Linked DNA regions of Allochromatium vinosum DSM 180. The protein of the gene in region 1 interacts with the protein of each later gene in a pairwise test. Links are inferred from orthologs where the notes say so. Each region holds a gene or a part of one and is shown on either strand. Other genes may lie near its edges. The genes, in order: dsbD and ALVIN_RS10865.

Region 1 (3,343 bases):
GGCGTCGGAGACGGCCGGATGGAATCTATCGCGGCCGGCGCGGTCAGAAGCCGGCGTTCGTCAGACCCCCGACGGTTTGCGGAAACCTTACCCTGTCGGCGAGATCAAGTCCAAACGAGATCGAGTTCCAACCATGTCGACCCACTGTCGTTTGATCCTCTGCACCTGTCCCGACGGGGACACGGCGCGGCGTCTGGCCGAATCCCTGGTCGGGGAGCGGCTGGCCGCCTGTGTCAATCTGCTTCCCGGCCTGACCTCGGTCTATCGTTGGGAGGGGCGCATCCAGCACGATTCCGAAGTGCTGCTGTTGATCAAGACCGTCGAGGCGCGTGTCGAGCCGCTCGCTGAGCGGTTGCGTCAGTTGCATCCCTACGAGGTACCGGAGATCATCGCCCTCCCCATCGTCTCGGGAGCGAGCGACTATCTGAATTGGGTGAGCGAATGCGTGAACACCGTGGAGCAGGGCTCGTGAAACGACCGTGGTTTTTAGCTTGGGCTTGGCTGTGGCTGATGGTCGCCGTGGGCGGTACCCAGGCGCTGGCCGATGACTTCCTGACCCAGGAGCAAGCCTTTCCGGTCAGCGCCGAGGTGGCCGGGCCGGAAGCCGTCCGCGTCATCTGGGACACCGCCGATGGGTACTATCTCTATCGCAGCAAAATCAGGTTCGACTCCGAGACGCCTGGCATCACACTCGGCAACGCTGTGCTGCCCGAGGCCGAGATCAAGCAGGATGAGTTCTTCGGCGAGGTCGAGACCTATCACGGACGGCTCATGGTCGATCTGCCCATCACGCGCACACCCGACTCCGGCAGTCATCTGACACTGCGCGTCGGCTCGCAGGGCTGCGCCGATGCCGGATTCTGCTATCCGCCGCATCGCGAAACCTTCACGCTCCAATTGCCGCCGATCCTGCCCGTCGCGGCACAGGCCTCACCCGAGGCCAAACCGAGCCGTCTGGCTACCTTGCTGTCGTCCACCGCGACCAGTCAGGGGCTGGCCGGCACGGACGAGATCCCGGCGGTCGAGCACGCCTTCCGCTTCCAGTCCGAGGTCGTCGCGCCGGATCTGGTGCAGCTCACCTGGGACATCGCGCCCGGAACCTATCTCTATGCCGATCTGGTCGAACTCGCGCTCTTCGAGTCGCCCGAGGTTGCGCTCGGTGCCGTCGAACGTCCGGCGGGGACGCTCAAGCATGATTCGGTGCTGCCCGACGGCTCGATCGGCGATGTCCGGATCTATCAGGGCCGGCTCGATCTGACCGTGCCGCTCAGACGCGCCGCGACGGCACCGACCGACGTGACCCTGGTCGTCAAATATCAGGGTTGCGCCGAAATCGGAATCTGCTATCCGCCGCAGACTCAGCGGCTTGCGCTGAATCTGCCCGAAGCGCCGGCGGCGATCGCCGATGCCTCGGTGATGGCGGCGCTGGAGAAGGCCTCGCCGGCCAATGGTCCGAGCGAGAGCGCCCCGCCGGTCTCCGAGCAGGATCGCATCGCCGCCGTGCTCGCGGGCGAAGGGCTGTGGGTGATCATCGCCGTCTTCTTCGGCTTTGGGCTGCTGCTGGCCTTCACGCCCTGCGTCTTCCCGATGATCCCGATCCTCTCGGGCATCATCGCCGGACAGGGCGCGGGGCTGACCACGCGCAAGGCGTTCGTGCTCTCGCTGGTCTATGTGCTGGCGATGGCCCTGACCTATACGGTCATCGGCGTGCTGGCCGGGCTGTTCGGAGCCAATCTCCAGGCGGTGTTCCAGAATCCCTGGATTCTGACCGCCTTCGCCCTGGTGTTCGTGGGGCTGGCGCTGTCCATGTTCGGTTTCTATGAACTGCAACTGCCCTCCGGTCTGCAAACCAAGCTCGCCGAACTCAGCAACCGTCAGGAGGGCGGCACCCTGATCGGCGTGGCCATCATGGGTCTGCTCTCGGCGCTGATCGTCGGACCCTGTGTGGCGCCGCCGCTGTTCGGAGCGCTGATCTACATCAGCCAGACCGGCGACGCCCTGCTCGGCGGGCTGGCGCTGTTCGCGCTCAGTCTCGGCATGGGCGCGCCGCTGATCGTCATCGGCACCTCGGCCGGTCGCTATCTGCCGCGCGCCGGAGTCTGGATGGACGCGGTCAAGGCGGTGTTCGGCGTGGCGCTGCTGGGCGTGGCCATCCTGATGCTCGAACGCATTCTGCCTCCGGCGGTTGCCATGCTGCTCTGGGCGCTGCTACTGATCTGCTCGGCGGTCTATATGGGCGCGCTCACTCAGCTCCAGCCGGGCGCGAGCGGCTGGACCAAGCTGTGGAAAGGCTTGGGTCTGGCGCTGCTGATCTATGGGTCGCTCATGCTGGTCGGCGCGGCGGCCGGTGGGCGTGATACGCTCCAGCCGTTGCGGGGTCTACTGCCGACGGGCAGCGTCGCCAGTAGCGCCGAGCACGTCGTTTTCAAGCGCATCAAATCGGTGGCCGATCTGGAGCGCGAACTGGCACAGGCCCAGTCGAACGGCCAACCCGTGCTGCTCGACTTCTATGCCGACTGGTGCGTGTCCTGCAAGGAGATGGAGCGCTACACCTTCAGCGACCCGACCGTGATCGCCGAGATGAGCCGCTTCGTCCGGCTCCAGGCCGATGTCACGGCCAACGATGACGAGGATCGCGCCCTGATCCAGGGTCGCTTTGGCCTGCCCGGTCCGCCGGCGATCCTGTTCTTCGATCGCACCGGCCAGGAACTCGCCAACTATCGTCTGGTGGGCTTCAAGCCTGCCGAGCCGTTCGCCGCGCATCTGCGCCAGGTCGCGCCATGAAAGCCCTGAAAGTCATCCTCGTCACCGCGCTCGCCGGCGGCATCAGTATCGGCACGGCCATCATCGGTCAGCGCTGGGTCGAGTTCGAGAACGCCGACAGCGGTAGAGACACTGAACGCTTCGAGCTCCAGGCCGAGTCGCTCCAGACCCTGCCCGACTTTCGCCTGACCGACCTCGAGGGGCGTGAGGTCGCCAGCAATGCCTGGGCTGGCAAGGTGCTGGTGCTCAACTTCTGGGCGACCTGGTGTCCACCCTGTCTGTCCGAGATCCCGCGTTTCGTCGAGATCCAGGAACGGTTGCGCGAATCCGGCGTACAGTTCGTCGGTATCGCGGTCGATCAGGTCGAGGACGTGCGAGCCTTCGTCGCCGAGCAGCCGGTCAACTATCCGCTTTTGATCGCCACGCCCGAGGTGCTCAAATTCTCAGTCCAGCTCGGCAACCGACTGGAGGTGCTGCCCTTCACCGTGATCTTCGATCGGCATGGGCGGCGTGTCCACGGCCAGATCGGCGAACTGAGCGCCGAGGAGCTGGCCGAGCTCCTGAATCCACTTCTCGTGAG
Region 2 (3,163 bases), 300 kb from region 1 along the record:
AGCCTCGGTTTCGGAGGCTGTCGTTTCACCCGCTTCGCCTGGTGTGACCGATGCGGTCTCGGCTGGAATCCCAGCGCGACGCAGCGCCTCGTCCATCATCTTTCTGAGATTGTCTGCTTCCTCGCTCTCCGGGGCGAGTTCGTCGAGGATGCTCTGCCAGGTCGTCCGGGCGGCCTGATACTGGCCCCGCTGGAACGCGACCAGACCCGAGAACCAGCGGGCATTGGAATTGGTCGGCTCCTGAGCCAGCGCCTCGGCGATCAGCTCGGCGGGACGCCCCAGCAGGCTCTTGTTGGGATCGGCGAGTCCCAACACCTCGGCATAGGCGATCTTGAGTTCGACCTCATTGGGCGCGAGCGCATAGGCGCGCTCCATCGCCTTGGCGCCGGCGTTGAGTCGCCCCATGGCCAGATAGGTACGGCTGAGCATCATCCAGCCATCGATGTTCGCCGGTTCCTGTTCGAGCCGTTTTTCCAACTGCTGGACCAGTTCTTCCAGCGAGGCGGCCTCGGTGTTGGCGCCGTCCGCCATGGCGGCCGTCTGGCGCTGGTCGATCAGATCAGTCCGGCCGATCTCTAGGTAGGCCAGTACGGTGGCGGCCGGAACGACGATGGTCAGGACCAGTGCCAGTGCCCAGCGGCTGAGTGCGGAACTCGAATGCTCGGTGGTCGCCGCCGTCTCGGCACCGTCCAGATCGTAGAGCAACTCGCGCTCCAGATCGCGCCGTGCGGCGTCGTACTGTGCCTGATCGAGAAAACCGCCCTCCAGGTCGGCGTCGAGTTCCTTCAGGCGCTGCTGGAAGACTTCCAGGTTGAGTCGATCCTGACCGGGCGCGGTATCCGGCGGCGTGGGGCGCACCAGCGGCGCGAGCACGAAGACGAGCGACAGGGCCAGCAGAATACCGGCGAGAATCCAGAAGATGATCATGGGGTTCGAGTCAGTCGTGTTGATCGCCGGTCTTGGCGAGTAGCTGTTGCAGTCGGGCGCGTTCGGCCTCGCTCAGATCCTGTTCGGGTTCGGCCTTCTTGCGCTGGAGCGTGCGCGCGAGCAGATAGGCGCCGAAACCGACGAACAGGAAGGGGCCGAACCAGAGCACCAGGGTCGAGGGTTTGAGCGGCGGCTCATAGAGCACGAAGTCGCCATAGCGTTCGACCAGGAAGTCGATGACCTCCTGACGGCTCTTGCCTTCCTGCATCAGGCGGTAGACCTCTTTGCGCAGATCCTGGGCGACGCCGGCCTGCGAACCGGCGAGCGACTCGTTCTGACAGACCAGACAGCGCAGCTCGCTGGTGAGATCGCGGAATTCCTGGGTGCGCGCCGGATCCTCGAAGGTGAACTCTTCCAGGGTGAAGGCGTGAGCCGGAGCGGTCGTCAGCAGGGCGCCGGCCAGCGTCAGCGCGGCCACGAGCGACTGGGTCTGAGTCCGGATCATGGTTTGCCTCCTTGGTAGCGCGCGACGATGGGCTGGATCTCCTCGGCCCAGACCTGGGCGTCGATCGGCCCGACCCGCTTGTGACGGATGATGCCCTCGGCGTCGACGATGAAGGTCTCGGGTGCGCCATAGACGCCCCAGTCGATCCCGGCCTTGTTGTCCGGGTCATAGAGGGAGACCGTATAGGGATCGCCATAGCGCTGGAGCATGGCCAGTGCCTCGGGCCGGGTGTCCTTCCAGTTGAAGCCGATCACGCGCACACCGTGCTCGCGCGCGATACGCATGAGTTCGGCGTGTTCCTGGCGGCAGGACGGGCACCAGGAGGCCCAGACGTTCACCAGCGACACCTGACCGATGAGGATGTCACGGGTCAGAGTCTGGTTGGGATCCTTGAGATCGGGCAGGCTGAACTCAGGCGCCGGTTTGTCGACCAGCGGCGAGGGGATTTTGCGCGGGTCCAGTTGCAGCCCGTAGAAGAGCAGGGCGGCCAGGGCCAGAAAGATCCCGAGCGGGATGAGAGCGCGTTTGGCAGAGGTGTTCATGATCGGTCCTTCAAGCCTTGGCCAGAGCGACGTCGGTCGGAACGGTTGCCGTCTGGCGGACGGTACGATAACGCCGGTCGGTCGCGGCCAGCGTGCCGCCGATGGCCATCAGGATGCAGCCGAGCCAGATCCAGCGCACATAGGGTTTGTGATAGAGGCGCAAGGCCCAGTCGCCCTGGACGCCGACCGGCTCGCCGAGCGAGATATAGATGTCGCGCAGGAACCCGGCGTCGATGGCCGCCTCGGTCATGGGCATCCCGCCTGAGACATATTTGCGCTTCTCGGGATAGAGCCGGGCGATCTCGCGCTCACCGCGATAGACGACGAAGTCGCCCCGGAACGCCTGATAGTTGGGGCCGGGGATGGCGGTCACGCCGTTGAACTGGAAGCGATAGCCGGAGGCCTCGTGGCTGGCGCCGGGCGACATACGCACGTCGGTCTCTTCGCCGTGGATCGAGACCATGGTCACGCCGACGATGAAGACCGCCAGTCCCATGTGCGCCAGCCACATGCCGTAATAGCCGCGACTGTTGCCGGTGAGATCGGCCTTGAGACCGCGCAGTCCGCCCTTGTGCTTGAGCCGGTCGAACAGGCTGACCAGATGAGACGCAGCCAGCCACACCGCCATGCCGACACCGAATCCGGTCGCCATCTGATCGGCGGACATACCCGGCAGCGAGACGGTGAGGACGGCCGCGATCCCGAGCGCCAGCGCGATCCAGAGCGCGCGCACCAGCCGCCAGGCTTCGTCATGCTTCCAGTGCACATGCGGCCCGATGGCCGTGGCCAGGATCAGCAGCGGCGACAGGGCGACGAACATCTTGTTGAACCAGGGAAAGCCGACCGAGATCTTGCCCCAGCCAGCCGCCTCGTAGATCAGCGGGGCGAGCGTACCGAACAGCACCAGCACCGCGAGCGTGGTCAGCAGCAGGTTGTTGATGAGCAGGAAGGTCTCGCGCGAGAGCAGATCGAAGCGCCCGCCGCCGGAGATCGTCGGCGCGCGCCAGGCATAGAGCGCGAGCGAACCGCCGATGACCACGCACAGGAACAGCAGGATGAAGCTGCCGCGCGTCGGGTCGGTGGCGAAGGCGTGGACCGAGGTCAGCACGCCCGAGCGCACCAGGAAGGTGCCGAGCAAGGAGAGCGAGAAGGTCGAGATCGCCAGCAGCACCGTCCAGTTCTTGAAGGC

What was found.
Region 2: the proteins of dsbD (region 1) and ALVIN_RS10865 interact in binary tests that used the Escherichia coli proteins (3 or more experiments, as listed by UniProt). The link is inferred for Allochromatium vinosum DSM 180 from one-to-one orthologs.

What each region holds. Positions count from the first base shown.
Region 1 is NC_013851.1:2,185,773-2,189,115, reverse strand. The notes cover bases 119-3,147. They hold dsbD (protein-disulfide reductase DsbD), read left to right. Parts: upstream 119-510; coding sequence 511-2,784; downstream 2,785-3,147. Other genes in these bases: ALVIN_RS09495 (TlpA family protein disulfide reductase), read left to right, coding at 2,781-3,147; cutA (divalent-cation tolerance protein CutA), read left to right, coding at 134-472. Outside these bases: more of ALVIN_RS09495, read left to right, coding at 3,148-3,343. UniProt on the Escherichia coli protein: Required to facilitate the formation of correct disulfide bonds in some periplasmic proteins and for the assembly of the periplasmic c-type cytochromes.
Region 2 is NC_013851.1:2,490,311-2,493,473, reverse strand. The notes cover bases 202-3,050. They hold ALVIN_RS10865 (DsbE family thiol:disulfide interchange protein), read right to left. Parts: upstream 1,975-3,050; coding sequence 1,429-1,974; downstream 202-1,428. Other genes in these bases: ALVIN_RS10860 (heme lyase CcmF/NrfE family subunit), read right to left, coding at 1,985-3,050; ALVIN_RS10870 (cytochrome c-type biogenesis protein), read right to left, coding at 938-1,432; ccmI (c-type cytochrome biogenesis protein CcmI), read right to left, coding at 202-927. In the rest of the region: more of ccmI, read right to left, coding at 1-201; more of ALVIN_RS10860, read right to left, coding at 3,051-3,163. UniProt on the Escherichia coli protein: Involved in disulfide bond formation. Catalyzes a late, reductive step in the assembly of periplasmic c-type cytochromes, probably the reduction of disulfide bonds of the apocytochrome c to allow covalent linkage with the heme.